Regions from separate parts of the Peribacillus sp. NPDC058002 genome, predicted to be linked through region 1. Evidence: riboswitches for the same ligand, from Rfam matches in the RefSeq annotation. Region 1 holds a riboswitch; each other region holds the start of a gene.
What was found. Region 1 has a riboswitch for S-adenosylmethionine ahead of ACFVSH_RS18515 (bifunctional homocysteine S-methyltransferase/methylenetetrahydrofolate reductase). Riboswitches for the same ligand answer to the same signal wherever they lie in the genome.
Positions count from the first base shown of each region.

Region 2: another riboswitch for S-adenosylmethionine. It lies ahead of ACFVSH_RS07495 (methionine ABC transporter ATP-binding protein); the one in region 1 lies ahead of ACFVSH_RS18515 (bifunctional homocysteine S-methyltransferase/methylenetetrahydrofolate reductase).
Region 3: another riboswitch for S-adenosylmethionine. It lies ahead of ACFVSH_RS06530 (sugar ABC transporter substrate-binding protein); the one in region 1 lies ahead of ACFVSH_RS18515 (bifunctional homocysteine S-methyltransferase/methylenetetrahydrofolate reductase).

Region 1 covers NZ_JBHVQU010000131.1:334-9,483, reverse strand. Annotated here, with positions in the region: partial or broken gene metH (methionine synthase) at 1-2,544, opposite strand, end outside; gene ACFVSH_RS18515 (bifunctional homocysteine S-methyltransferase/methylenetetrahydrofolate reductase) at 2,537-4,384, opposite strand; SAM riboswitch class I at 4,489-4,587, opposite strand; gene ACFVSH_RS18510 (MOSC domain-containing protein) at 4,699-5,349, opposite strand; gene ku (non-homologous end joining protein Ku) at 5,856-6,698, opposite strand; gene ligD (DNA ligase D) at 6,851-8,698, shown strand; partial or broken gene ACFVSH_RS18495 (diaminopimelate epimerase) at 8,900-9,150, opposite strand, start outside.
Region 2 covers NZ_JBHVQU010000025.1:14,347-25,474, forward strand. Annotated here, with positions in the region: gene ACFVSH_RS07490 (O-acetylhomoserine aminocarboxypropyltransferase/cysteine synthase family protein) at 19-1,329, shown strand; SAM riboswitch class I at 1,447-1,559, shown strand; gene ACFVSH_RS07495 (methionine ABC transporter ATP-binding protein) at 1,713-2,747, shown strand; gene ACFVSH_RS07500 (methionine ABC transporter permease) at 2,740-3,408, shown strand; gene ACFVSH_RS07505 (MetQ/NlpA family ABC transporter substrate-binding protein) at 3,424-4,260, shown strand; gene ACFVSH_RS27090 (YuzK family famiily protein) at 4,425-4,565, shown strand; gene sufC (Fe-S cluster assembly ATPase SufC) at 5,016-5,801, shown strand; gene sufD (Fe-S cluster assembly protein SufD) at 5,817-7,118, shown strand; gene ACFVSH_RS07520 (cysteine desulfurase) at 7,118-8,347, shown strand; gene sufU (Fe-S cluster assembly sulfur transfer protein SufU) at 8,337-8,765, shown strand; gene sufB (Fe-S cluster assembly protein SufB) at 8,821-10,218, shown strand; gene ACFVSH_RS07535 (DUF72 domain-containing protein) at 10,416-11,128, shown strand, end outside.
Region 3 covers NZ_JBHVQU010000020.1:33,360-44,487, forward strand. Annotated here, with positions in the region: gene ACFVSH_RS06525 (GTPase domain-containing protein) at 1-2,060, shown strand, start outside; SAM riboswitch class I at 2,156-2,261, shown strand; gene ACFVSH_RS06530 (sugar ABC transporter substrate-binding protein) at 2,378-3,490, shown strand; gene ACFVSH_RS06535 (sugar ABC transporter ATP-binding protein) at 3,547-5,049, shown strand; gene ACFVSH_RS06540 (ABC transporter permease) at 5,051-6,055, shown strand; gene ACFVSH_RS06545 (ketoacyl-ACP synthase III) at 6,905-7,888, shown strand; gene hmpA (NO-inducible flavohemoprotein) at 8,176-9,396, shown strand; gene ACFVSH_RS06560 (hypothetical protein) at 9,723-10,004, opposite strand; gene ACFVSH_RS06565 (hypothetical protein) at 10,203-10,301, opposite strand; gene ACFVSH_RS06570 (hypothetical protein) at 10,549-11,128, shown strand, end outside.

The sequences.
Region 1 (9,150 bases):
CTCTTCCAAGTACACCACTTTTTTGTCAGAGTCATGTAAAATATTCGTTACAGCCAAACCATCCATCGCATCTTTGGAATATAAAACCGGTCCTTCATATTCTGGTGATATTTTAAAATCGGTGAATTTACGGGATAATGCTGCCCCTCCCACTAAAATTGGGGTATCTATTCCCGCTTGCCTTAAATCCTGTGCTGTTAAAACCATTTGCTGTGCAGATTTGACAAGTAACCCAGATAGGCCAATGATGGTTGGCTCATGTTTTCGAACCTCTTCTATGATTTGTTGCGGTGCGACCTTTATGCCCAAATCAATGACTTCATAGCCATTATTGGATAGGATGATATCCACTAGGTTTTTCCCGATATCATGCACATCTCCCTTGACGGTCGCCAAAAGGATTTTCCCTTTCTTAGCACTATCTTCAGAGTTTTCCATTAGTGGTTCAAGGTGAGATACTGCCGCCTTCATCGCTTCAGCACTCTGAAGCACCTCTGCGACAATAAGTTGGTTGTCATTAAACAATCTCCCCACCTCACTCATGCCATCCATCAATGGTCCATTGATGATTTCCAATGGGGTGTCACCGCGCTCAATCGCTTCATTTAAATCATCAACCAATCCTTCTTTCGTTCCCTCGATAATATAGTTACCTAAACGTTCATCCAATGGCAGGATCACACCATTATCCTTCTTCTCCGCTTTTTTCCCGCGATAAAACTCGGTAAAAATCGCTAAAGTTTCAGTTGAAGTCTCAAATAGCAGTGCCTCAGCCAATTTCACTTCCTCTTCCGGTATCAGAGCGAAACGTTCAAGTTTTTCTGTATTCACGATAGCATAATCGAGACCCGCCTTTGTACAATGGTAGAGGAAAACGGCATTTAATATTTCCCTTCCCCTCGCTGGCAGACCGAATGAAACGTTAGAAATGCCAAGTATCGTTAGGCATTCCGGAAATTTTTCTTTAATCGCCTTTATTCCATTCACCGTTTCCAATGCAGATCCAATATATTGTTCATCCCCTGTACCTACAGGAAATACAAGCGGATCAAAAATGATGTCACTTTTGTTCAGACCGTACTTATTAACGAGCAAATTCACAGACCGTGTAGCCACTTCCAATTTCCGTTCAGCATCGACTGCCATCCCAGTTTCATCAATGGTTCCTACGACAACGGCAGCACCATATTGATGGACTAATGGCACTATTTTTTCAAAGCGCTCTTCACCATCTTCAAGGTTTATGGAATTAATGATCGATTTTCCTTGTGAATGTTTTAATGCTTGTTCAAGCACGGCTTCATCCGTAGTATCGATGACCAATGGGACTTTCACTTTTTTGACGACCTCTTCCACAAATTCCTTCATATCGCCAAGCTCATCCCCATCAGGATCAGCAAGACAGATATCAATGACATGGGCCCCTTTTTTTACCTGGGATCGTGCAATTTCGGCAGCTGGCTCATAATGCTTTCCGCGTATCAGCTCCTTGAATTTTCGGGAACCGATAACATTCGTTCTTTCACCTACGAATAAAGGCCGCATTGAATCATCATAAATTAGCGGCTCTATGCCCGATACGGCATGACCATGGGCTGTTTCCGTAATTGTACGGGGTTTCATGCCTTCGAGGACCCTGGAAAGTTCTTTAATATGTTCTGGTGTCGTACCACAACATCCACCAATGATATTGATCCATCCCTTTTCGGCAAATTGCTTCATTTTCTCTGCCAGTGAAGTAGGTGACTCATGATAGTGCCCTTCTTCATCAGGGAGCCCGGCATTCGGATAACAGCTAATGGCGCTATTTGATATATCTGCAAGTGTCCTGATATGGTCTATCATGAATTCCGGCCCTGTTGCACAATTAAGGCCGACAGCAACGGGCTTCATATGTTCAACCGATAAATAAAAAGCTTCGATGGACTGGCCAGCAAGTGTAGTGCCCATCGGTTCGATTGTCCCTGATATGATGACAGGCACATCTTTTCCTGTTTTAGCGAATGCTGCTTTGATTCCGGAAAAGGCAGCCTTGACATTAAGCATATCCTGACAGGTTTCCACCAATAACAAGTCTACCCCGCCATCCAAGAGACCGAGTGCCTGTTCTGCATAGGAATCGGTTAAAATATCAAAAGTCGTTCCTCCCGTTACGGAAAGCGTTTTTGTAGTTGGACCCATCGAGCCAGCTACATACCTTGGCCATTCATCATTGGAGTACTTTTCACAAGCTTTAACGGCAAGCTCAGCTGAAATCTTATTTAGCTTGTAGGCGATAGTGCTTATTTGGTATTCCTCCAGTACGATGCTGGTCGCTCCGAAGGTATTTGTTTCAATGATGTCTGCACCCGCTGCTAAATATTTTTCATGAATGGATTGGATGATTTCCGGTTGCGTCAATGATAAATATTCATTGCAGCCCTCGAATTGTTCCCCTCCAAAATCCCCTGCCGTCAAATTCTCCGCTTGAAGCATGGTTCCCATCGCCCCGTCAAGAAGGAGTATTTTAGAATTTAACTGATCTTGAATCGCTTTTTTATTCATGTACTGCCACCTCTGATGTATGTTTACTATCGACTTTTCTAATATATTTCGTAAGTTCCGCCGTCATTTCATAGCGAAGGAACGGAGTGATTAAATATATGCCCTTGAATTTTTCCCTTGCCGCGTCCACTAGCTCTCGCGCGATATTCACTCCTTCAATCCTCGACTTTACAGGGTCATCCCCCGCTAACGCCATGGCTCTTCTAACATTATCAGGCAATTTGATGCCTGGGATTTCATTATGGATGAATTCGGCGTTCCTGGTGCTTGTCAAGGGCATGATACCGATGAAGATCGGGGTTTCTAAATGTTTTGTGGCTTCATATACTTCTTCGATCTGCTCCACAGAATAGATTGGCTGTGTCAAGAAGGATTGGGCACCGCAGGCAATCTTCTTTTCCATTCTCAGTACCGCTTTATCCAGATATTTCACATTGGGATTAAACGCTGCAGCAATTTTGAAATTTGCCCGTTGGCCCAAACTTTGACCCGAATAGGAAAGACCTTCATTAAATTGTTTGACCATACTTATTAGGTCAAAGGAAGATAAATCATAAACCGAAGTGGCGCCCGGGAAGTCCCCAATTTTTGAAGGGTCTCCGGTGATGATCAATATTTCGTTCAGACCCACCGTTTGCAGACCCATTAAATGTGACTGCAGTCCAATCAAATTTCGATCACGGCATGTTATATGCACCATTGGCTCTATATTCAATTGGTTCTTCAGTAAATTGGCCAGTGCATCATTCGATATCCTTGGTGAGGCAAGCGAATTATCGGCTAATGTAATGGAATCGACCCCTGCTTTTTTCAAAACCTCGGCACCAGTCATGAAGCTCTCTATACCTAACTTTTTCGGAGGATCAAGTTCAACTAGAATCGTCCTTTCTGTTTTGGCCTTTTCGAACAGGGGACGTTCCAATTCTCTATCATTCACTTCAATTATTTCTATTTCACGGGATTTCGTAAATTTCTCTTTCACAGGAGCCAAACTTCCAATCGCATTCTTTACAGCTTGAATATGCAGCGGAGTCGTTCCACAGCACCCTCCTATGATCGCGGCCCCCTGCTCACGAAGTTCTAGGGCACTTGAACCGAAGTATTCCGGCACAGCTTTATAGACGAGCCTTCCATCCACATAATCCGGGAGGCTGGCATTTGGGTATATGGCAATTGATGCTTGCTTTGGCAAACTCACTTCTTCCAAGGCCCGAATCATATGATGTGGACCGAGACGGCAATTCACCCCAACAACATCGGCACCCAGTTGCTCAAGTTTTTGAAAAGCTTCATTTAAATGGATTCCATTTTGAAGATTTCCCAGTTCATGCATCGAAACATTTGCTATGATCGGCAGTCCAGTTTCATATTTAACGATTTGCAGGACGGTTTCCAGTTCTTCCAGGTCATAAAATGTTTCCAAGAGAATCCCATCAGGGTTTTCCATCAAAAGACTGTATAGCTGTTCACGAAAACCCCGTTTTATCTCTTCCATGCTTAAATCCGATTTCCTGATGCTCCGCTGTGCCCCTATGGTACCGAAGACGTATGCCTTTCCTTTTGCCGCTTTTTTAGCAAGAATGACTCCCTGGCGATTGATTCTGCTTACTTCATCTTCAATTCCATACCGTTTCAATTTGTTGAAATTGGCTCCGTATGTATTCGATTGAAGGATATCTGCACCGGCTTCCAGATAGGCACGATGGATGGACTCTATTTGATCTGGGTTCGTACAGTTTAATTCCTCATAACATTGATCGATGCCATTTGAATACAATAAGGTCCCCATTGCCCCTTCCCCAACCAGTATTCTATCTTTCACGTCTTTACGAAAATCCATCATTACACCCTCTCTCAAAAACAATCCTGTTTTTGTCGTATTCTATGAGTATGAGAGAAAAGGAAAAAAAACCTTCTCAAAGAAGAAGGTTTTTTGAAACATTCTCCTCATCTATCAAGCTCTGCTTGCTGGATTTAGCACCTTTGCCTAAGCTGGTTGCTGAGGTTTCTTCGGGCCAGTCCCTCCACCTCTCTCGATAAGATCCATTTATATAATTTTCATAAGATTTCAAAATTTGATTATATTTAATTTACATTAATAATCTGTCAATTTCAATACCTGATCGACATTTTTTTCACTTTTGCAAAAATCATTCACCCTTTTGCAGCTTGAACCCTCTTCAAAATCCTTTGTTTCCAGTCTTCCGCTAACGAGTCTAGTGTAAGTAAAGCCTTTGCGCCTTCCAGCCCATCTCGTTTATGAAGGAGTACCTCTGCTGCATAATGAACTGAAATTTTTTCCTGCAAACGATCTATCAGCACAATATCGTTTTGTTTATTTATCGTTCCTTCTTGAAGTACTCTTGCAAAATAACCAGTGAAACTCGTTTTCAGCACGAGTTCCAAAAACTTAGGTTCTTGATTGAAATGGGAAATGGTCGAACAAGGTATCCTCCCCTGGTTAATTTGAACAATCACTTCGCCTATTTGATAAATATCGCCAATATATGTTGTTTCTTCCCTCATCCCCGCTACGGTTAAATTTTCACCGAATGCAGGGATTTCCAGTTTTTTAGAGAATTTTTCATTCCATATTGAATAATGCTCAAAGGGGTAAAAGCACAAAACGCGATCAGGACCTCCATGGAACTTTACATTACCAACCCCATCACCAATTATACCTGATTTAGTCACTGTCACATTATCCTGTTCTTGTTTATCCATTGCTGAATAGATTTCGATATTTGAAAAAATTTCTTGTTTCGGCTTCCCGGCATGAAGTGCTTTGATTTTTCCATTTTCCATTTTGCATCTTCCATTCATATTTAATTTATATCATCCTGTATGTATAAATTATACTAAAAGTCCATTTTATACTGTAGTTTTTTATAAGAATATGAAAATGCAAAAGCCTCATAGCCGTTAAATGGGGGAAATATCATTGATTTCCAGAAAAATTCATAGGTTAGTTTCAGTAATTTTGTTGCTATTTCAGAATTAAATATGGTAGAATATGAACACAATATATAGTCGAAAACTACAACCGTTCGCCTATATGTTGATTTTCACGATTGAATTCCTCATTGTCGCTCTTTAGGGAGCGAATTTTTTTGCCTTCATTTCCATCCACCATTTTCTTTTATTTCCATTCTGTTTCTTACATCGTGATCCACTTACATATTTGCACTTTCCTTACCTATGTAAATCTCCCCCCTATTAATTCACTTTCTTTACCATATAGAAAGCAAATTACCTTGCTAAAACAAGCAGAAAGCCGAGCGACATCATGTGTCTTCCGCTCAGCTTCCTGTTTAAGCTTGCTTCTTTTTTTTCGGTGCCACTTTCTTTCGGGTCGTCTTTTTCATTTCCGTTTCATCATGTTTCGTACGGTCAATGGATGCCTGTAATGCCTCCATTAAATCGGTTACATTGTTGGAAATTGGTTCTTTTGTTTTGGCTGGAATCGTCGTCTGTCCTGCTTTCTTTGATTCAATCAATTCAAGTAACGCGGTTCGATAGTCATCGGTGTATTTTGTCGGATCGAAAGTAGTCGTTAATTGATCTATCAATAATACGGCAGTATCGATTTCTTTTTTTACAATGGTATCGTTGGCAGGAATATTCGGAACATCCGCTGTGGGGCGAACTTCATCCGGATAATGAATCGTTTCCATCACCAAGGTATTATCAACGACTCGGATTACCGCCATTTGTTCTTTGGAGCGAATGATGATTTTCGCTAGCCCTACCTTATTCGATTCCTTGAGTGCCTGTCTCAAAAGGGAATAAGCTTTTATCCCTCCGTCATTAGGAGACATGTAATAACTCCGGTTAAAATAAATGGGATCTATTTCTTCAATTTTAACGAAATCCACGATTTCCACGGCTTTTTCTTCGTTTTGTTTTTTCAGTTGTTCTAGTTCATTGTCTTCCAATACAACAAACTTTCCCTTTGTATACTCAAAAGCGCGGACTATATCATCCTTCCCCACTTCTTTCTGGCATACCGGGCAAACCTTTTCGTATTTAATCGGTGAATGACATTCCTTGTGCAACGTCCTCAAAGAAATATCCTTATCCTCCGTTGCAGCATGAAGTTTGATCGGAATGTTCACCAAACCGAATGATATGCTCCCCTTCCACATCGTATGCATATTCGTCACCTCATAACTTATTTTTAAAGAGAAGAACAATTTTATTATTCCCCTTTGTTCAAAAAAAACCGAAAAAACAATTGCCAACTCTAACACTTCGTTTTTTTGGCAAAATAATGTTAATCAATTATTTGCGGAGGTAAATACAAAAAATGAAACCGATGCTGCCTACCTATTACCCTGAAGCCCCCAATTCCAAGGATTGGCGTTATGAAGTCAAATATGACGGCTTTAGGGCTATATTAACGATAGACTCCGATACCATTAGCATTTCGAGTCGGAACGAAAAGGAATTATCACCACAATTCCCGGAAATCATTGCTTACATCAAAAATCTGCACCTGGAAGAATATCTCCCGCTTCGGATGGATGGCGAATTGGTCTGGCTTACCAATCAGGCGAAAGCCGACTTTTTCCAAATACAGTGGCGAGGACGCCTTGGGAAACAATCCTTAATTTCAGAAAAGGCCCGTTTTTCCCCATGCCGGTTCATAGCGTTTGACCTGCTTAGCATCAGCGGAAAAAACGTAGCAGCTAAACCCATGGAAGAAAGAAGGGAATTGATGTTGAATATGGGGGCAAATCTTGGCTTTCCTATGCCTCCTGATCCCAACGATAAGGCTTTGATACAATTAATAGAGAGTTTTGACGTATTGGATAATGCCTTGAATAAGGTCACCCTATTAGATGGCGAAGGTGTTGTCGCCAAGGAAATTGGTGGGACTTGGCAGGAAGGGAAACGTACTGCCTCATGGATCAAGGTGAAAAATTGGAAGACCGTTTCTTGTTTCATTACAGCATTGCACAAAGAAAATGGTTACGTTTCCCTCGCAGTTTTCAAAGAAGGTGCCGTAACCAAAATCGGAAGTGTTAAAAATGGACTGAGTCCTCAAGATAAAAGGATATTATATGAACTGATCAAGCAAAATGCATCAGACGAGGACATACAATTTTTTTATATCCATCCATCCATTTGCATCGAAGTCCAATTCTTACACGTGTATGAGGAGAATGAATTGCGTGAGCCTCAGTTTTCACAATGGCTTTTACAAACGGCTCCTGAAGAATGTACCTGGGAGAAATTCGTGCTAGGTCAATATACATTTCCAGATACTGTACAAATAACTTCCAGGGATAAACCGCTTTGGATAACAGGAAATAAAAAGGTGGTAAAGGTTGAATACCTTCATTATTTACGGGAGGTTTCAGCTTTCTTCTTACCCTTCTTGAAGGATAAACTGCTAACGACGATCCGCTATCCTCATGGCACTTTGGATAAAGAAAGATTTTTCCAGAAAAACAAACCTGATTATGCGCCGTCCTTTATTAAAACGTTCATTGATGAAGATATCGAGTATATGCTATGTAACGATATTGAAACGCTTCTTTGGTTCGGCAATCAACTTGCATTGGAATTCCATGCGCCATTTCAGAAAGCGGGTAAAACACGTCCCGACGAAATCGTCCTGGACTTGGATCCTCCTTCCATCGAATATTTCTCCTTAGCGATAAAGGCCGCACAGGAAATAAAGAAGGTGATGGATTCATTAAGGATAAAAGCTTTTGTAAAAACTTCAGGTAACAAAGGACTGCAAATACACATCCCACTGCCTGCAGACACATTTACTTATCAAGAGACACGCATTTTCACTGACTTTCTCGGTGACTACTTATCAAGTTCCACCCCAAATGATTTTACTACGGAAAGGATGAAAATAAATCGGCATAATCGACTTTACCTGGACTTTGTGCAGCATAGTGAAGGAAAAACCATCATCCTTCCTTATTCCCCGCGGGGAAATTCTTTCGCTGGTGTGGCTACACCCTTGTTTTGGAAGGAAGTGGACGAAAGTCTCCAGTTAAAGGACTTTACGATTGAAACCATACCAAGCAGAATAAAAAGGGAAGGGTGTGCATTTATGGATTACAGACTCATCGATAATGGACCAGCCTTTTTGGAAGTATTGTCGTTCCTAAAACAAAAAAAGACCAACAACTGATGGTCTTAAGGAGTTTAATATGGAACGTTGATCCCCCTCACCAGGCACTCTTCCTGGAACGCACTTTTCTATGCAGGAGCCCCGTGACTTCCGTTCCGGATTAACGGGAATGGTCTTTTGATTACATTACTAAGAGGTTTTTAAATGAGAAAACTGCAGGCAAACTCTCTTTTCTTCGAGTTTGCTGCAGTCTGAAATTTTTTATAATTTTGTTTTCAAATAACTTTGAACTTCATCCTGAAGCTTGGCATATAAGCTTGTTTCCAATTCAAAATCCTCTTTTTCAAGCACTTCAAATTTTTCAGGCTGATCTAAGTCCATTTCAATCGATACCTTGAATTCATAGGTTGCGTTCCCGATTAAATCAATTGAATACTTTTGGCTTTCATCATCATGGTGGACCACGCATTTAACTTTTCCGCCGTTATTGTAGACAGATATTTCACTTTCCA
Region 2 (11,128 bases), on a different contig from region 1:
AGAAAAAGGTGAAACCATATGTCAGGGAAAAAGTTGCGTTTCGAAACATTGAGTGTTCATGGCGGTCTGCAAACTGATGAAACAGGTGCCCGTGCAGTTCCTATCTACCAAAGCAATGCATACTTGTTCAAAGACACCGACCATGCAGCGAATTTATTTGGCCTAAAGGAGAATGGCTATATATATACACGGCTTCATAATCCCACGGTCAGCGTTTTTGAGGAAAGAATGGCCTTATTGGAAGGTGGCATCGGCGGATTGGCAACAGCAAGTGGAATGGCTGCCATCTCACTTTCAATCCTGAACATTGCCGCTGCAGGTGATGAGATTGTTTCAGCCTCTACATTATATGGCGGTACTTATAACCTTTTTGAAAATACTCTTCCTAAATATGGGATCAAAGTGAAGTTCGTTTCTCCCGATGATCCTGAAAATTTCAAAAGGGCGATTACGCCAAGAACTAAAGCCATTTTTGCCGAAACGATCGGTAATCCAAGTTTGAGGGTGCTTGATATTGAAGCGGTGGCGAAAATCGCCCATGAAGCCGGCATACCTTTAATCATTGATAATACCTTTGCAACACCATATCTTTGCAGACCAATTGATTTTGGCGCGGACATCGTCATCCATTCCGCTACAAAATGGCTTCTGGGAAATGGAACGACACTAGGCGGTGTCATCGTGGATGGAGGGAAGTTCGATTGGAACTCGCCAAACTACCCTGGCTTCACGGAGCCTGACCCAAGTTACGACGGTCTGGTATACGCCGAGGCAGTTGGACCTGCCGCATTCATAACGAAAGCCCGAGTCCAGTTACTTCGTGATTTAGGCCCTGCGCTAAGTGCCCAAAGTGCATTCCAGTTTACGCTTGGACTTGAAACGCTGCATGTAAGGATGAAAGAGCATCTATCAAACACCAAGTCTGTCATTGAATATTTAAAAAACCATCCTGCCGTGACTTGGGTTTCGCATCCTGGTGATGAGGATCATCCCGATAAGGCCCTTGCGGATAAATATTTGCCTAAGGGAGCTGGATCTGTCGTGACTTTTGGAATACAAGGTAATCGCGAAGCTGGGGCAAAACTTATCAATTCGGTGGAATTATGGTCCCATGTGGCGAATGTAGGGGATGCGAAGAGCTTGATCATCCACCCAGCCAGTACGACCCATCAACAATTGAATGAGGCGGGTCTTGCGAAAGCGGGTGTAAGTGCCGATCAAGTCCGTTTATCAATTGGGATTGAAAATGTAGACGACTTAATAGAAGATTTAGAGCAGGCAATTGAAAAAGCGACGAATATCGTCTCCTTGACTTCCAAAACGCTTTAAGCAAAGTTCCTGTTCATCCTTGAACTAGAAATAATATACATTGCGCTCCTTTTTTATCTATGATAAAATTTCTCCATACTAAAGAACTTAATGATGTACAAATATTCTATATATTAGCTCTTATCAAGAGAGGTGGAGGGATGTGCCCGATGAAACCCGGCAACCGACAAGGAGATTTCCTTGGAAAGGTGCCAATTCACACAAAGTTTAATTACTTTGGAAGATGAGAGAAAGGCCTGTTTCTTCACCTGCCTTTCTGCTCATGCAGAAAGGTTTTTTCTGTTTTAATGGGGAAAACATGTGCATGATATGAGAAACAGACTAATAATGTAAAGAAATCAACTAAGTTCATAGGTTTTATTGGATAAAAGAGGTGAGGATTAATGATTACATTGACGAAAGTCAGTAAGCTGTTCCGAACAGGAAAAGGAAACAGTGAGACGATCAAGGCTGTAAATAATGTGAATGTTGAAATAAATAAAGGCGAGATTTTCGGTATCATCGGTTACAGTGGAGCGGGGAAAAGTACTTTGATCAGAATGCTCAATGGATTGGAAACTCCTACAGAGGGATCCGTTGTGGTGGCTGAGAAGGAAATTTCAAAAATTAAAGGGGCTCAGCTCCGTAAGGCCCGTCAAGAAATCAGCATGATTTTCCAACATTTCAATCTATTATGGTCAAGGACCGTTCAGGAAAATATTTCTTTCCCATTGGAAATTGCAGGAGTTTCTAAAACTGAACGAACCAATCGTGTGAACGAGTTGATCAAGTTAGTCGGACTGGAAGGCAGGGAAAAGGCCTATCCTTCACAATTAAGCGGAGGGCAAAAGCAAAGGGTGGGAATAGCCAGGGCTCTGGCAAATGACCCTAAAGTGCTGCTGTGTGATGAAGCGACATCTGCCTTGGATCCACAGACTACCGACTCCATACTCGAATTGCTTGTTGACATCAATCAGCGCCTAGGATTGACGATCGTCTTGATAACACATGAAATGCATGTAATACGTAAAATCTGTCATCGCGTCGCCGTGATGGAAAACGGGCAAGTTGTTGAACAGGGTCCTGTCCTGGATGTTTTCAAGAATCCTAAAGAACAAATGACAAAGCGTTTCGTGCAGCAGGTAACTGAACCAGAAGAAACGAAAGAAACGATGGACCATTTGCTCGAACGTTATCCTGCAGGCAAAGTGATTCAATTGACCTTTGTAGGTGATCATGCAGAAAGCCCGTTGATCACCAAGCTTGTACGTAACTTCGAGTTGGATGTCAATATCGTTCAAGGTAAGATATCCCAAACAAGAAGCGGTTCATATGGAACATTGTTTATCCATCTTGATGGCACAGAGGATGAAATGCTCCGCGCAATCGAATTCATTAAAGCACAGCAAGTAGGCGTGGAGGTGATTACTCATGCTTGAAGAATTATTGCCGAATATTGATTGGGAAGACATTATTGAAGCAACGAAAGAAACGCTATACATGACAAGCGTCTCTGTAGTGGCAACCTTTTTTATAGGCATAATATTAGGATTGATCCTGTTCCTGACAGGGAAGGGTAATATGTGGGAAAACCGGGTAATTAACGGGGTCATGAGTGCTATCGTTAATATATTCCGTTCCATTCCATTTCTTATTTTGATCGTGCTGCTCATTCCTTTCACTAAGGCACTTGTCGGTTCCATGATCGGAGAGAACGCTGCATTGCCGGCACTTATTATCGGTGCAGCCCCATTTTATGCGCGTATGGTTGAAATCGGCCTTCGTGAAATCGATAAAGGTGTAATTGAAGCCGCTAAATCCATGGGGGCAAAAACGAGCACGATCATTTGGAAGGTCCTTCTTCCAGAGTCGATGCCTGCCCTTATTTCCGGGATTACGGTAACATCGATTGCATTGGTTGGATATACCGCAATGGCCGGGGTCATCGGCGCAGGCGGACTTGGTAATCTAGCCTATTTGGAAGGCTATCAAAGAAATCAAAATGACGTTACGCTTGTGGCGACTATCGTTATTCTAATTATCGTCTTCATAATTCAAATTATTGGAGATGTGATTACATCTAAATTGGATAAAAGATAAAGGGAGATGAATAGGATGAAAAAGTTTTTAGGATTTGCATTAATTTTAGTGTTATCTATCGCTTTGGCTGCTTGTGGAAGTGAAAAGGATAAAAGCGGCGGTGATACAGAAAAAGAATCGAAAAAATTAGTTGTAGGGGCATCCAATGTTCCGCATGCTGAAATCCTTGAGGAAGCTAAGCCGCTTCTTAAAGAAAAAGGAATCGATTTGGAAATCGAAACATTCCAGGACTATGTTTTACCGAATAAGGCGTTGAATGATAAGGAATTGGATGCTAACTATTTTCAGCACATTCCTTACTTAGAGTCGCAAATTAAAGAAAATGGATATGATTTCGTCAATGCTGGGGGAATCCATATCGAGCCAATAGCACTATACTCTCAAAAATATAAAAGCATCGATAAACTTCCTAATGGAGCAACGATCATTTTGAGCAGCTCTGTCGCTGACCATGGACGCGCTTTATCCCTGTTGGAAAAGAATGGCCTCATCAAGTTGAAAGAGGGCATCGATAAAACGACAGCTACAACGAAAGACATCATTGAAAATAAGAAAAACCTTAAATTCGACGCTGAATATGAAGCGGCATTACTTCCAAAAATCTATGAAAGCGGCGAAGGCGATGCTGTTTTGATCAACTCTAACTATGCAATCGACGCTGGCTTGGACCCATTGAAAGATTCAATTGCGATTGAAGATTCCGAATCACCTTATGTGAATGTCATCGCTGTAAACAAAGGCGATGAAAATAAAGAAGAAATCAAAGCGCTTGTAGAAGTGTTGCATTCTAAAAAAATTCAAGATTTCATCCTTAAGGAATACAAAGGTGCAGTTGTACCGGCGGATAAATAATTCAAGAATGGCGGCCTGATTTAATTCAGGCCGTTTTTTTATGTTTAATCATGAAAGTGAAGGGTATAGAGGTAATGAAGGCATTAAAATGATACACAAATTTGAAAGGATGGTTCACTATCAATACTCTGGATTTAAATGTAACAAGCGAAATGGAAAAGGCGATGCAGTCTTCACATGGGATTGGCTACAGTGAGTACAGTAGAAACTTAGACCTCCGTATCGAGGTTGAGAAAGAACGGGATAGGGAACATGTAAAGTGCAATAAAATGGTCCAGAACCTACAACGCAAAATTCACGGATAAGCATATAAAAGAGTTCTTTAAAAGATCGGTCTGTAGAGGTAAAATGGAAAGTGGTCCATAAATAAGGGTTGCCTTATTGGATAAACTTACATAGTGCCTGGCAGTCCGATTTTTTCTTTTTAAAGCGGAACGTTCATACCTTGCAATCGAATTCTTTGAGCATATATTAATAAGGATGAAGATTTGCTGAATAATAAGATAATTTTAACAAAAACTAAAATAAGTATAGATATGCAGTAAACAGGCCATATCTGTTAGTATTGTAAGAATAGGACGGGTTTTAAACATGACGGAAGTGAAAACCCCTATCTATTTAGTTGATTCCAAATTGGATTTGTTATAAAATTGGAATGAGAATAAAGTGAGAATGCTTTTACGTAAAATTACAGTAAAGAAAGTAATCCTTACTTTCTGGTAATAAAATTGGAATTAGTTCACGGAGGTATTATTATGTCAGCTTCTACATTAACGGTTAAAGATCTTCACGTATCAATTGAAGGCAAAGAGATTTTAAAAGGGGTAAACCTTGAAGTCAAAGGTGGAGAAATCCATGCGATCATGGGACCAAATGGAACTGGTAAATCCACTTTATCATCAGCAATCATGGGTCACCCTAAATATGAAGTGACTAGCGGAAGCATCACTTTCGATGGCGAAGATGTATTGGAAATGGAAGTAGACGAGCGCGCTCGTGTCGGCCTATTCCTAGCTATGCAATATCCAAGTGAAATCAGCGGTGTTACAAATGCTGACTTCTTGCGTTCTTCCATTAATGCACGCCGTGAAGAAGGCGATGAGATTTCATTGATGAAATTCATCCGTCAAATGGACCAAAAAATGGAGTTCCTTGAAATGGATGAAGATATGGCGCAACGCTATTTGAATGAAGGATTCTCAGGCGGAGAGAAAAAACGTAACGAGATTCTTCAATTAATGATGATCCAACCTAAAATTGCAATCTTGGATGAAATTGATTCAGGTCTAGATATCGATGCACTTAAAGTCGTTTCAAAAGGAATCAACGAAATGCGCGGAGAAGACTTTGGATGCTTGATCATCACTCACTACCAACGTCTATTAAATTACATCACTCCTGATTTTGTACATGTTATGATGCAAGGACGTGTCGTTAAATCAGGCGGTCCTGAACTTGCTGCCCGCTTGGAAGCGGAAGGTTATGACTGGATTAAACAAGAATTGGGCATTGAAGACGAAACTGTTGGCGAAGAAGCGTAAGTAGGAGGATTTGCAATGACTACAGAAACGAAATTACCGTTTGAACAAGAAGATATAAGCTCCTATTCAACTAAAAATAATGATCCAGCTTGGTTATCCGAGCTTCGGATTCAAGCGTTTTCTGAATTAGAAAAGCTCCCGATGCCAAAGCCGGATAAAACGAAAATCGATAAATGGAATTTTACTTCTTTCCAGACTCATACGGTTGAAAGTGAAGCTTTTGCTTCTTTAGAGGAGCTTCCGGAAGATATTAAATCCATCATTGAAGAAAATGAAAACTTATACATTCAACGCAATAATACGCCGGCACATATCAATCTGTCAGCAAATGTGAAAGAACAAGGCGTCATTTTCACGGATATTTTAACAGCGGCTCGCGACCATGCTGAGCTCGTGCAAAAATATTTCATGAAAGACGGCGTTAAGGTAGATGAACATCGTTTAACGGCGCTTCATGCTGCATTAGTTAATGGGGGAGCATTCCTTTATGTTCCGAAAAATGTAGAAATCAAAGAGCCGATCCAGTCGGTATTCCTATTGGATAATCCAGATGCTACACTTTTCAACCATGTCTTGATCGTAGCGGAAGATAATAGCTCTGTCACATATGTAGAGAACTACTTCTCAAGCGTTGAGTCTAACGAAGGGGTTGCCAACATCGTAACGGAGGTATTTGCAAATGCGAATGCCAAAGTGGAGTACGGAGCGGTCGATACCCTTTCTAAAGGCTTCACGACGTACGTTAACCGCCGTGGGGTGGCAGGACGTGACGCTCGTATTGAGTGGGCACTTGGCATGATGAACGATGGAAATACGATATCAGATAATACAACATATCTAATGGGCGATGGCTCTCACGGTGATACTAAATCCGTTGTAGTCGGACGCGGGGAACAAAAACAGAACTTTACGACAGCGATCATTCATTATGGCAAACGCTCTGAGGGCTATATCCTTAAGCACGGTGTCATGAAAGACGCTGCATCCTCCATTTTTAATGGAATTGGGAAAATAGAGCATGGCGCTACAAAGTCAAATGCCGAACAAGAATCACGCGTATTAATGTTAAGTGAAAAAGCACGCGGAGATGCCAATCCAATCCTCTTGATTGATGAAGATGATGTAACGGCTGGCCATGCTGCTTCCGTCGGTCGTGTCGACCCGCTTCAACTGTATTATTTAATGAGCCGTGGTATTACTAAGAAAGAAGCAGAAAGACTTGTCATTCACGGATTCTTGGCCCCTGTTGTTAACCAGCTTCCAATTGAGGGAGTTAAAAAACAATTAGTAGCGGTCATTGAAAGGAAAGTACAGTAATGAACCCATACGAAATTCGTAAGCTTTTTCCGATATTAGATCAAGAAGTCAATGGTCAGCCATTAGTTTATTTAGATAGTGCTGCAACCTCTCAAAAACCGGCTGCAGTGATTGAAGCGATTGAGCAATATTACCGCGGATACAACTCGAATGTTCACCGCGGGGTGCATACACTTGGAACAAAAGCTACGGATGCGTATGAAGGTGCACGTGAAAAGGTACGTAAATTCATTAATGCTTCTTCTACAGAAGAAATCATCTTTACAAGAGGCACAACGACTTCTTTAAATACTGTAGCAAGAAGTTACGGTGGTGCAAATATTAAAGAGGGTGACGAAATCGTCATCTCCTACATGGAGCATCACAGTAATATCATTCCGTGGCAGCAGCTTGCCAAAGAAAAAGGCGCTGTACTGAAGTATATTCCGCTTCAAGAGGATTGCACGATTTCCCTTGATGATGTTAGGGCAACGATTACAGACGCAACGAAAATCGTTTCCATCATGCAGGTTTCGAATGTACTTGGTGTCATCAATCCTGTGAAGGAAATCGCGAAAATTGCCCATGAACACGGTGCTGTAATGGTAGTCGACGGGGCGCAAAGCACGCCGCACCTAAAAGTCGATGTCCGTGATCTGGATTGTGATTTCTTTGCCTTCTCAGGTCATAAAATGGTCGGTCCAACAGGTATCGGCGTATTATATGGCAAAAAAGAACTTCTGGAAAAAATGGAGCCGATTGAATTCGGCGGAGAGATGATTGATTTTGTAGGTTTACAAGAGTCTACATGGAAAGAACTCCCGTGGAAATTCGAAGGCGGTACCCCAATCATTGCCGGCGCCATCGGCCTTGGTGCTGCAATTGATTTCTTGGAAGAAATCGGCTTGGATAATATTGAACGGCATGAACATAGGCTTGCCGCTTATGCAATGGAAAAAATGTCAGCAGTCGAAGGGCTGACCATATTCGGTCCTAAAGATGCAGAAAAGCGTGCGGGTGTAATAACCTTTAATATTAATGACGTACATCCACATGATGTCGCTACCGTTCTTGATGCAGATGGAATTGCTGTCCGCGCCGGTCATCATTGCGCACAGCCATTAATGAAATGGTTGGACGTATCATCGACGGCAAGAGCAAGTTTCTATCTATATAACACGGAAGAAGATATTGATAAGCTCGTATCCGGGCTTGTTAAAACGAAGGAGTATTTCAGTAATGTCTTTTGATAACCTAGATACACTTTACCGACAAGTCATTATGGATCACTATAAGAAACCGCGTAATAAGGGCATGCTAGAGGATGGAAGCATGACTATCGATATGAATAATCCAACTTGCGGCGATCGGATTCGTTTAACGATGAAGATAGAAGGTGGCAAGGTCAGCGATGTTAAATTCGATGGTGATGGTTGTTCGATATCCATGAGTTCGGCTTCCATGATGACTCAAGCCATCAAGGGCAAAGATGTTGATACTGCCCTAGCGATATCCGAGACTTTTTCCTTAATGATCCAGGGAAAAGAATACGACGATGAGATGGATCTGGGGGATATTGAAGCCCTTCAAGGTGTCTCTAAATTCCCAGCCCGAATCAAGTGTGCGACCTTAGCTTGGAAAGCCATGGAAAAGGGATTGAAGGAATAATTAAATTAAAATGAGCTGTTGTCATTCAGCCATTTGAAATGGAGGAATACGAGCTATGGCAAAGAAAATGCCTGAAATCGGCGATTATAAATATGGCTTTGCGGATAAAGATGTTTCCATCTTCCGTTCAAAGCGTGGTCTGACAAAAGAAATCGTGGAAGAAATTTCTCGAATGAAGGATGAACCGCAATGGATGCTTGATTTCCGTTTGAAATCATTGGAGCATTTTTACAACATGCCAATGCCTCAATGGGGCGGCGACATGCAGAGCCTGAATTTTGATGAAATCACATATTATGTTAAGCCATCAGAGAAATCAGAGAAATCTTGGGATGAAGTTCCTGATGAAATCAAACAGACTTTTGATAAATTGGGAATTCCTGAAGCCGAACAAAAATATCTTGCCGGCGTATCTGCTCAATACGAATCAGAAGTGGTTTACCATAGCATGAAAGAAGAATTGGAAGAAATGGGTATCGTGTTTAAAGATACGGACTCAGCACTTCGTGAAAATGAAGATATCTTCCGTGAGCACTTTGGAAAAACGATCCCGCCTACTGACAATAAATTCTCTGCATTGAACTCAGCAGTTTGGTCAGGCGGATCTTTCATCTATGTACCAAAAGGCGTAAAAGTGGATACTCCGCTTCAAGCTTATTTCCGAATTAACTCTGAAAACATGGGGCAATTCGAGCGTACGCTTATCATTGTTGATGAAGGCGCATCCGTTCACTATGTCGAAGGTTGTACAGCACCTGTTTATACGACTAATTCCCTTCATAGTGCGGTTGTTGAAATCGTCATCAAGAAAGATGCCTACTGCCGTTACACGACGATCCAAAACTGGGCAAACAACGTGTTTAACCTAGTTACGAAACGTGCGGTTTGTGATGCCAATGCAACAATGGAATGGGTCGATGGTAACATCGGTTCCAAATTGACAATGAAATATCCTGCTGTCATCTTAAAAGGTGAAGGCGCTCGCGGTATGACATTATCGATTGCCATTGCCGGCAAAGGCCAACACCAAGACGCTGGAGCAAAAATGATTCACCTGGCTCCTAATACATCTTCAACGATTGTATCAAAATCAATTTCTAAACAGGGCGGTAAAGTAACATACCGTGGTATCGTTCATTTCGGACGTAAAGCGGATGGAGCTCGTTCCAACATTGAATGTGATACATTAATCATGGATAATCAGTCTACATCTGATACGATCCCTTACAATGAAATCTTGAATGATAACATTTCCCTTGAACACGAAGCGAAGGTTTCCAAAGTATCTGAAGAACAATTGTTCTACTTGATGAGCCGCGGAATTTCTGAGCAAGAAGCAACGGAAATGATCGTAATGGGCTTCATCGAACCATTTACAAAAGAACTTCCAATGGAATATGCGGTTGAAATGAACCGTCTGATCAAGTTCGAAATGGAAGGATCCATCGGGTAATAACCGACTGGCCTGCCTGTAAGGCGATTCAGGATAACCATTCATACAAAAAGCCTGCCGGGTCTGTCTGGCAGGCTTTTTGTTTTTGATATTCACTCCCTTATACCAAAGATTAGATAAGACTCAATAAGGGTAAAAAATAATAAAAGAAGAGGTCTTCAGTAATTGGGGCCTGTCCCAAAGGAGTGATGATGCAGATGATTTATGTTGGTGTGACCGGTTGGGGTGATCATGATAGTTTGTATCATGGCGGTGTGTCCCAGCGTGATAAACTCAAAGAGTACGGTGCTCATTTTCCCGTTGTGGAGGTGGATGCCTCATTCTATGCAGTCCAGCCAAAGAGGAACAGTGAAAAGTGGGTATCCGAGACGCCTGCATCATTCCAGTTTGTCGTTAAAGCCTATCAAGGGATGACAGGACATCAGCGTGGGGAAATCCCATTTGAAAGCAAGAAGGAAATGTTCAAGGCATTTTGCGACTCTCTGGAGGCTTATCAGAAGTCCGGTAAGCTCGCGATGGTCTTATTTCAGTTTCCGCCATGGTTTGATTGTAAACGGGAAAATGTGAATTACCTGCGATGGTGCAAAGCTGAAATGGGCAATATTCCAGTTGCCATTGAATTTCGGAATCAAAGCTGGTACAGGCCCAATGTATTTCAGCGGACTTTGGACTTTATCGAAAAGGAAGGCTGGATCCATACTGTATGCGATGAGCCGCAGGCTGGAGAGGGGTCCATTCCTGTCGTTCTGCATGCCGCCGATAATGATAGAACCCTTATACGCTTTCATGGCCGTAACCTGCATGGTTGGCAAAGGCCTCCTTCAGGTGATAACTGGCGTGACGTCAGATACTTATATAGATATAATCACCAGGAATTGATAGACTGGGTGGAGAAAATCAGGGAATTGGA
Region 3 (11,128 bases), on a different contig from region 1:
CGGATTCTTATTTCGAATGGCTAAGAGTGATTAATAATTTGATAGATACCATTGAATTGAACCATGCTGATGTATGGGATGAGCTTTCCGTCTATTACAGGGATGCATATGCAGGTCTTTTAGAAGGAACGCACCTAATCAAAGATTTAAGTCCTGTCGTGCCAAGGTTACTGGAAAACTGGCTCAAAATCGCAGATGGGGAGCTCTCGTTGTTTGCGGCGGCATCCGCGTTGTCCTGGAATGAAATCTTCCCGGATACGATCAATGCGCTGGTCATTCAGGATGCAGAAAGCCTGTTGGTGAAATCGCCTAAATTAGGAGGCGGACTGGAAGCGGGAGAGAAACTGTTCAATTCCATTATCCAGTGGGCTGAAGATAATGACCTAAAGGTTGGCAATAAGCTTAAATGGATGGTTGAGGGGCTTAAGGATACCGGAAATTTCAATCTTCTTCTTGTAGGAAGTACAGGAAATGGCAAGACATCCTTCATTCAGTCAATTGTTGGCGAGAGCATTGCCGCTGAAGATCATTCATCCTTAGTCAGTGTCAAAGACGGGGATGATTTGGAAATTCTTGAAATTACCGATACAGATAGAAAGGTTGTCATGGAGCTAGCTGAATTGGATGAAACACGCCGCCAGCGCGGGACTATTGTTGATGTGACAATCATAAGTGACTACCTAAGAAATAATGGTCTGCGATTATTGGATACACCGGGGTTCAATGGGGAAAAAAGCGTGGAATCCGATTTCCAAGGCTATTTACATGGCAGTGATGGACTGATGTTCGTCCTGGACGCCCGGGCGCCTTTCACCGGCAGCGAACGGGATCTGTTATTGGAAATTCAAATGATGGCTCCGAAACTGCCGATTCATTTCTTATTAAATAAAATGGATACGATATACAGTGATCAGGTCGCAGTCCGGATGGAAGACGAAACATGGGATAAAGTGAATGCATATTTCCCGAATGCGAAAGTATTCGCTTTCTCCAAACTTTATGATAGCAAGCAGCAATTGAAGGACCTTTCAGCCTTCCTTCAATCGAATTACCAAGATGAGAATTGGAAGGAAAGAAGATCAGAGAAAATCCTTGCATTCATTCGTAAAACTTTATCTTATCTGTTAGAAAAACGGGCAGCCAATGAGCGGAAATGCGAGCATTCCATCTCTTGGAATGAACAGATGGAAGTCAAACTGAATGGGGCGGTCAATCAACTGGCTGATTTGGAAAAAGAAAAAAGTGAAAATATCATAAGGTCTTATCGTCTGCTTAAGGATGAAGTGAAAAATCAGCTTTCTACTAAAATTCCTGAATTACTGAAGGATTGCTCTAAATCATTAACGGAAAGCAGTGATTTCAGTCAGGTCCATGTACAGTTAAACCAAGAAATGAATGAGCGGATTCAAAACTTCATTTCTGATAAGATCATGCCTCAATATTATCGTTCTCTACAAGACTGGATTGCCAGTTCCCAAATGGAGTTTTCACAAAGCCAGCAGTTTATGGATGAGATGAGTGCCGGATTCAATGAATTATACAAAGAAGAACGGATTACGCTTGCAGGAGACTTCAGGGTATTGGATGACTGGCGCCGTGATGCCGATCGGATGACAAGCAGTATCCGCATCGAAAACGTTAATATCCTTTTGCGCAGGACTCCATCACAATTGCTGCTTAAAGGAGCAGGGAAGCTGTTTGGGGCGATACCGCAAAATAAAGCCAATATGTACAATCGTTATAAGAAATATCTGGAAAGTGAAGATTACCTGGATGTTGCGGAAATGATCACGGAACGTTTCCTTACCCAATTTGGATTGTTTGAAAAATCTTTGGATCGGGACATCTCACTTTTCTATCGCAGTTCATTTGCTTTACTTCAAAAAACGATTGAACAAACGCAGACCGAGATTAAAGACTACCAGGCTGCATTGGAGCATATGAAAGAAAATCCGGAAGTTTACCGTGACCCGATCACTTTGTTCGAAGTGAAATTAAGGCAGTTGGAGAGGCTTGAAAAAATCGAGAAAAAGCGTCTAGCCCAGCTTCAAAGAAAATAAAAAATAACAAGGAACATTTCAAATATTCAAAAATCTATTGACTTTACGACTATATCCCTATAAAGTGATAATTACGAAAACGTAACACAATATATCTCTTATCAAGAGTGGCGGAGGGACTGGCCCTAAGATGCCCAGCAACCGTTCCATTAGGAATTGGTGCTAAATCCTGCAAAACAGAAATGTTTTGACAGATAAGAGAGGGACAAGTCTGCAAAACAGCTGATTAAACCTCTCTATATTAGAGAGGTTTTTATTTTGGGATTTACACCAACTAAACTGATAAGACTAAATTGAAAATATGGAGGGAAAACAAGATGAGAAGGTCTATTAAAGGAATATTCATTTCAGCCATCGCTTCGGCTTTGCTTTTAACAGGGTGCTCCACTGGGCAGAGTTCCACAGAATCGAAGAAAGAAGAAAAAGTATCATTTGAAAATGTACCGGAAAGATTTGCAGATGGGGATGGAGCCAAGATCAAAGTGATCCGAAAAATTGGCGGTGATGATCATACGGCCCAATACCTGGCGGGGGCGAAGGAAGAAGGGGAAGCACTGGGATTTCAAGTGGATACATATACAGCCAATGGTGATACGGCTAAATTTCATGATGCGATAGCGCAGGCTTTGGAGGAAGATTACGACGGGTATATCATTTCCCATGGTGATGATGCAGCAACTGTGAATGACGTTCAGAAGTTGGTTGATGCAGGTAAAAGCGTTGTCACGTTCGATTCAATAAGCGAACTATCTAAAATTGATGGCGTGACATTAACCTCACAGGATGATGAAGCGTTGGCCACACTGGCTTTTGATAAACTGTTAAAAGAGCAGAAAGGTGAAGCGGCAATTGCCTATCTTTGGGTGGATGGTTTCCCGCCAATGGTAAGAAGAAATGCAGTCTATCAGGAAAAACTAAAAGAAAATCCTGGGATTAAAGAAGTCGAAAGATTCGGGGTGGCATCTGCTGATACTTCGGTTCAGACACAAAATGCTGTAGCCGCAATGTTGAATAAATACCCTAAAGGTAAATTGGATGCCATTTTCGCAACTTGGGATGCCTTTGCCATCGGTGCAGCCCGGGCGATTAAAGAAGCGGGCCGCGATGAAGTGAAGATATATGGTGTTGATGTATCTAATGCAGATCTCCAGGAAATCCAATCGGCTGATAGCTCATGGTCCTACACGGCAGCGGTCGATCCCAAGCTGATCGGTGCAGTGAATATGAGGATATTGGCTAAAAAATTAGCGGGCGAAGATACTCCGCAAACCTATGACTTAGAGGCTTCACTTATTTCACAAAAGCAAGTCCGGGCTTCAAAGGAAGCGGTAAACATGGCAAATCTGTCTGGTATTGTCGATGGTTGGGGTGAATCTACGGAATTTGAAGAAGATTGGATGAAAGTTTTGAAAGACCATTATAAAAAGTAAAAAGAGACACTCTCTTTCCAGTGAAGGGAGTGTCTGTTCAATAAGGGGGAATGGACATGGGCACGCAACTAGAAATGAAGAAGATTTCGATTGAATTTCCAGGGGTGAAGGCGCTGAGTGAAGTTGACTTTTCCGTTCAATCAGGGACAGCCCACGCATTGGTCGGTGCAAACGGAGCAGGAAAATCGACGTTAATGAAAGTTTTATCGGGAGCCCATGTTCATTATTCAGGTGACATTTTCATTGATGGGATGAGGCGGGATATCCGCTCGCCAAAAGCGGCTCAGGAACAAGGCATTCAAATTGTTTATCAGGAAGTGGATACAGCCCTCATCCCTTACTTAACGGTTGGGGAAAATGTAATGTTGAATGATATGGTCCAAAACATGGGAAAAAAACAGAGGGTCCAATGGAAAGAGCTGCACAAACAAGCCTCTTATATTCTTGAAGATATGAAAATTCGTGTCCCTTCGAAAAAGCTGGTAAGAGATCTTACCTTGGCTGAAAAACAAATGGTCCTGATAGCAAGGGCCGTTTCGACAGAATGCAAATTCCTGATTCTCGATGAGCCAACTGCTCCGTTAAGTCATACGGAGACGACAGAACTTTTTCGAATTGTAAATGAATTAAAGCAAAAAGGCGTGGGAATCATTTTCATTTCACATCGTCTGCCTGAGATTTTTGAAATCTGTGAGGAAATTACGATCATGAGGAATGGGGAGCGTGTCACTTGTCGAAAGAAGGAGGACATGACCCGTAACGAAGTGGTAGAGAATATGCTCGGTAAAACCATGGATGACCAATTTCCAGAAGTGAATGCTTCGATCGGAGACGTCATTCTGGAAGTGAGCGGATTGTCAGATGCCGAGAAAGTCAAGAATGTTAATCTGAATGTTAAAGCAGGCGAGATAATCGGCTTGGCAGGGTTAGTCGGAGCGGGAAAAACGGAGCTCTGTAAAACCCTTTTCGGTCATACTTCGATCACAGCGGGAGAAGTAGTCCTGAATGGTCGTAAGCTTTCTTTGAAATCACCGCACGAAGCAGTAAAAAGCGGTCTGGCACTTGTACCTGAGGAACGCAGGAAAGAAGGGGTCCTCGTTCAGGAATCAGTCTCGGCGAATTTGACTGCAGCCAGCCTCGGCAAATTCTGCAAGACGTTCAGTTTCGTGAATCGTAAGGCGGAAAAGGAAAAGGCGAAGGAAATAATCGCAAGTCTCGGCATTAAAACTCCTTCAGGGGAAGCGATTGTCGAAAACCTTTCAGGTGGTAACCAGCAAAAAGTTGCCATCGGAAAATGGCTTATGGCCGATGCGGAAGTATACATATTCGATGAACCAACGAAAGGGGTCGATGTTGGAGCCAAGAAGGATATATTCGAATTGATTGCAAAGCTTGCAAGGAATGGGAAAGCGGTCATTTATGCATCATCCGAGCTTTCCGAAATCATCGGCATTACCAACCGGACATATGTGTTATATGACGGGAGCACTGTCATCGAATTAGAAACGAGCAAAACGAATGAAGAAGAACTACTATTCTATTCAACAGGAGGAAAATAGGATGAGCATACCCATTCCTGTTACGCAGACAGCGAAAGCGAAGAAAAGGCCGGAACTATTCGACTTTTTATATAAATACGGCACAATATTGACGATTATCATTCTGATTGGAATTTTTGCCGTGTCCAATCCAGCTTTCATTCAAACGAATAATCTGATCAACATCCTGCGTTCCATTTCAATCGTGACCATCATTGCGATCGGCATTACGATATCCCTGACCGTGGATGGCTTCGACCTTTCCGTAGGATCCGTCGCATCATTGGCAAATGCCATCGTCATATCAATGTTCGTCTGGTTTTCGCAGGATACATTAATCGCCATCTTAGCTGCGATCGGCGCCTCACTTGTCGTAGGGGCTTTGAATTCATTCATGATCGTTAAATTGAGAATTCCCGACATGCTGATGACATTGGCTACCATGTTCATTATCCAGGGAATTGCCCTTACTTATACAAAAGGGGCAACGGTTTCGCAAAATATGGTCATGCCCGACGGAACATTCGCAACAGGTCTGATCAGTCCATTTTTCGCCAAAATTGGCCAGGTACCATGGATAATCCTGATCATGGCAGTCATTGTGATTGCGACCCATATCTTTTTGACTTATACGAAGCATGGTCGTTATATGTACATTATTGGGGGAAATAAGGAAGCGGCGAGACTTTCCGGGATATCGGTCAAAAAATATAAAATCCTTGCCTATCTGCTTTCAGCTCTATTAGCTGCAGTCGGGGGGATTGTCCTAGCTTCAAGGGTCATGACATCGGAAATCAATTCAGGGTCCCCCTATTTAATGGATGCCGTTGCGGCTGCCTTCATTGGTTCCTCCGTTTTAGGAGCGGGAAAACCGAATGCATTTGGAACCTTTGTCGGTGCAGTCTTGATTGGAATCCTTCAAAACGGTTTGATCATGATGTCCGTTCCGTATTATGCGATGGATATCGTCAAAGGAACAGTGCTGGCCCTTGCGCTCGCGGTAACCTATTACAAACAAAAACACTAAAATGGTTTCGTCCCGTTAATCTACAGAAATCCTATAATTGTGAATTTTTGAAGATTGATTAAAATCCTGTTGGAATTCAACAGGATTTTTTCCTTATTAAAAAGGGACGGTTCATGGAATTTTCGCATCTTCATCATTTTACTTAATAATAATGATCTTTTTTATTACGCTAAAATGGGGACAGGAGGACTTTTTGATCCCTCATTGTTGGAGTATAAACATTGACCGCAGTTGTGAATTTTTACAGGGCCCTTATTTTCCTTTTAATAACATTATAAACGATTACATATTGGGTGGATTCTGGCATTTACTTTATTTAATCTATTGGGATATTTGGTATATTATTTATTCGGAAAAAGATACGAATATTAAAAACTTCTATTGTTACCGTTACGGTTAGGAAATTAAAAGTGGTAATACCGGATTTCTCTTTAGATAACTGAGTTTGTAGACAAAAGGGGTCCATCTAAAAAAAAAGCAAAGTTGATTGGAGCGGAAGGCGCGAGACTCCTGCTTAGAAAAGCGAGTGCTTGAAGAGGAAATCAACGTTCCCATTATACAACCCCACAAAAAAACTGTTGGCAAACTATGATTATCTAGTTTGTCTGCCCTTGTGGTTCACCCGTCACTTCCGCGTAACAGGATGTTCTGGCTACGATATACGTTCCTATTTTGGAGCAGAATCTTCTTAATTATCAGTAGCGATCGTTCTTTGTCGTTCAGCTCTTTTTTTCTTATGGGTTTAAAGTGACCGGTAGTTGCATAAGATTTTTTTTACTTTATAATTAGTACCAGGTATTAATATCAGTTATAAAATTGATGCAATTCATAACACGAGGTGGTTATTTTATGTTCAAATCCAAAGCACGTATTACAGCGATAGGTTCTTATGTTCCAGATAAAAGGCTAACAAATAAGGACTTAGAAAGAATGGTTGAAACCAATGATGAATGGATTGTTAAACGGACTGGTATTAAAGAGCGAAGAATTGCACATGAAGAAGAGTTTACTAGTGAAATAAGTTATAAAGCTGTAAAGGATTTAATGAAACGGTATGATAAATCTGTCGAAGATGTTGATATGATTATTGTCTGTACATTCACACCTGATTTCAACACTCCTAGCGTAGCTTCTTTAGTCCAAGCAAAGCTAGGTATTAAGAATACTGGAGCTATTGATTTAAACGCTGCTTGTGCAGGCTTTACTTATGGGCTGCATGTAGCTAATGGATTAGTAACATCTGGTTTAAACAAGAAAGTTCTTGTTATTGCAGCCGATACTTTATCCAAAATTATGGACTATGAAGATCGAGCCACTTGTATTTTATTTGGAGATGGTGGAGGAGCGGTTCTTGTAGAATATGATGAAAAACAGCCAAGTTTTATTTCGTCACATTTATATTCGGAAGGAGAAGGCGGAAAATATTTATATAGTACAAACCTATCGACACGTATAAATGGTGAAGACTTGAATAATAGTGGTAACCTTGTTCAAAATGGACGTGAGGTTTATAAATGGGCTGTTACTACTGTTCCAAAAGGAATGCAAACTGTGATGAAAAATACGGATTTTCATTTGAATGATGTGGATTGGTTTGTTCCGCATAGTGCAAATTTAAGAATGATTGAGTCAATATGCGATAGAAGCGGTTTTCCAATTGAGCGTACATTATATAGCTTAGTGGAGTATGGAAATACTTCCTCAGCAACAATACCATTAGCTTTAGATCAAGGAGTAAGCGAAGGAAAGCTCAATCATGGTGAGAAGATTTTATTATATGGTTTCGGTGGTGGGTTAGCACAAGCAGGATTGCTTATCAATTGGACCCTATAACACTTTTTTCTGCTACTGGTCAGCAGCTTTGTTCTTATTGATATAAAGGGTCAGTTTAAGTTAACAAGGATACTAAAATAACAAAAGACACCGTACTTATAGGTATGGTGTCTTTGAATTATCTTAAGGGATTTCAAAACCTCCAAATGGGCGGAAGTTACCTTTAGTAAGAAGTTTGGGTTGGTTAATGATAAGTGAACAGTGCCAAAATATCATGTTTACTCCAATATTTATCGGGAATGCTATTTAATGTAAATATTCCTGGAATTTGAGGAGGAAATTTCAACATGCTTGATGCTAAGACCATAGAAATCGTTCAGTCAACAGCACCAGTTCTCAAGGAACATAGTAAACCAATTGGAAAGAGATTTTATGAATTACTATTTTCAAAAGCTCCTGATTTGTATAATCTTTTTAACCAAACGAACCAAAAAAGAGGAATTCAACAAGAGGCCTTGGGATATGCTGTCTATGCTGCAGGAGAACATATTACGAACCTTGAAGCGATAAAACCGGTAATTAAAAGAGTTACTGAGAAACATCGTGCCATAGGAGTCAAGCCTGAACAGTATCCGGTTGTAGGTGAAACGTTGCTTCAAGCAGTTAAAGATGTATTGGGTGACGCAGCTACAGCTGAAATCATAGAGGCATGGGGAAAGGCCTATGGCTATATTGCAGATGCCTTTATTGATATTGAAAAAAACCTATATGAGGAAACAGAACAACAGCCTGGTGGATGGGAAGGATATCGAAGCTTCAATATCGAAAAAAAGATAAAAGAAAGTGATATGGTAACCTCCTTTTATCTAAAGCCTAGAGATGGAAAACCCATTGCCTCCTATCATGCTGGGCAATACTTGACACTTAAGGCTGAAATTCCTGGCGAGAAATATACGCACATACGCCATTACAGTCTTTCGGATTCACCTGGTAAGGATTACTACCGAATTAGTGTTAAACGTGAAGATGCACATGGAGATGCTCCATCTGGAATTGTATCTAACTATTTACATAAACAGCTGGAAGTTGGAGACGTGCTGCAATTTTCTGCTCCTGCAGGTGACTTCGAACTGGATAACACCGATTTACCCGTTGTTCTGATTAGTGGGGGTATTGGAATTACACCTTTACTTAGCATGTTAAACACCATTATAGAAAAGCAACCACAACGTCAGGTTACGTTTATCCATGCAACAAGCAATAGTCAAACACATGCTTTTAAAGATCATCTGCAACAAATAGTGAATGAACACCAACATATAAAATCATATGTAGTCTATGGTACACCAACAGAAGCTGACCGAACCTCTGGACATTTTGATAAAGAAGGATACGTGGGTTTAGACTTCCTGCAATCTATCGTTCCATCAAAAGAAGCGGATTTTTATTTCTGCGGACCTATTCCTTTTATGGAAGCAATCAATGAGGCCCTGAATAAATGGAGTGTATCGAAAGACCATATTCATTATGAAGTATTTAGTCCACTCGCTATTTTAGGAGAAAAATAAGTAAAAAGTGAACCCAAAAAGTTAGGCACTTTATTTAATTATGCTGCCTTGAGGGCATGAACCCGGTAATCTACCGGGCTCATGCCCTTTAATTTTATCTTGATTCGTAGAAAATTGCAGTGATGTTTGAAATGCTCCATGCTTTCAAATTCAGAGGGGAGTACTCTAATGCAGCATGTAATTTTTCATTAGTATAAAGTCAAAAAACTGCACCTCAAATTGTTAATGGGGCTCCTCCAACAAAACGCGGAAAACATACGCTAAGAGAATTTTGGCAGGAAAAAAGCCGATTTTCCCTACGCTAAGGAATCATCGGCCTTTAAGTATTATTGAATAAGAGGGCGTAGTGAATGTAAACTTGCTACTTTATTTGCATCAAAGTTGTATTCACCGAACTTATCTTTTTGAATACTGTTATCAGCATAAGACTCCGCCGCAAAGTGAACAATTGGTTCTTGAGCAACCACAGCTCCAATGATTTTCTCATATACAATGCTTCCCCTATTAAAGCTTAATCTAGGATCAGACGTTAAGGTACGTATCTCTTTAGGAAGACTAGCATAGGTAAGGGAATCTAAATATTCATTTTTCTCTAATAGTTTAGCCAAGGTAATAAGTTTTTGGGGAGTAATAAATCCTTTGCGAAATGCTATTTCTTCTACCTAAGTTATTCGAATATTTTGCTGATTTTGAATGGTGTGGATAGAGAAAGAAGCACCCAGTAGTGATTCATGAGTGCCGGTATCTATCCAACTAAATCCTCTTCCCAATAACTCGACATTCAGTTGATTATTCTTGAGATGACACTAATTGACCGAAGTGATTTCATATTCTCCACGATTGGATTTCTTAATATTCTTTGCAATTTTCATTACATTATTATCATAAAAGTAAAGTCCTGTAATGGCATAGTTAAGTTTGGATTGATTTTTATTCGTAGAAGAATTGTCCCCATATCATTCATTACTTGCCTATTTTTTCAGTACTTCATTAAGTTGAGGATGTATCGACAGGGTTCTGGCGATTGTTACCAAGTGGATGACGGACGATTGCGGTTTGCTGTACAAGCTGTTCATAATACATGTTAATCATAAATCCTTGCTTAGTGCATAGATTCATTACTAATGATAGTTCTAAGAAAGGTGATAGCCTATGATCAACATAAAGTTCAATCAGCTGCTGGACTTTGCAATACTGCCTGCTAAAGAAAAAATAGTAGATCCAAGGTGGCCTGATGACAGCTCTAGATGGATCAAAACGAAGCGCGTCAAAGGTGTTTGTTGGCCATACCGGATGGCGAAGGAATTGGGCTGGACCATTCACTGCCCTGTCGACATTGATATTCAGCCCGTAAAGGAAATTCAAACTTCCACTGAGAATCTAACAGAGTTTGCCCGTCTCAAGCATATGGTTCCAATGGAAGATTGGGTACAAAAACAAGAAGTCATGATCGGCCTTTCCCCCGCTGGTTGGTATAAAATCCACGAGTACGAGTACGACGGATTATATTATCCGATGCTGCTTCCGAATGGAGAAGGAACATTTGAATGGAGGCAAGGCTGGAGCATAGAGATTCCCAAAAATCATTTCATCCTAATACAACCAATCGAAATGCAAGACGGGCGATTTATCGTATACCCCGGCATGCTGCACGGGCCTACGTTAGCAAGAGTTCAGGAGAGATTAGGATTGCCGCTTGCTTTTGAACCCTTGAAGGAATGTCGAATCCGAA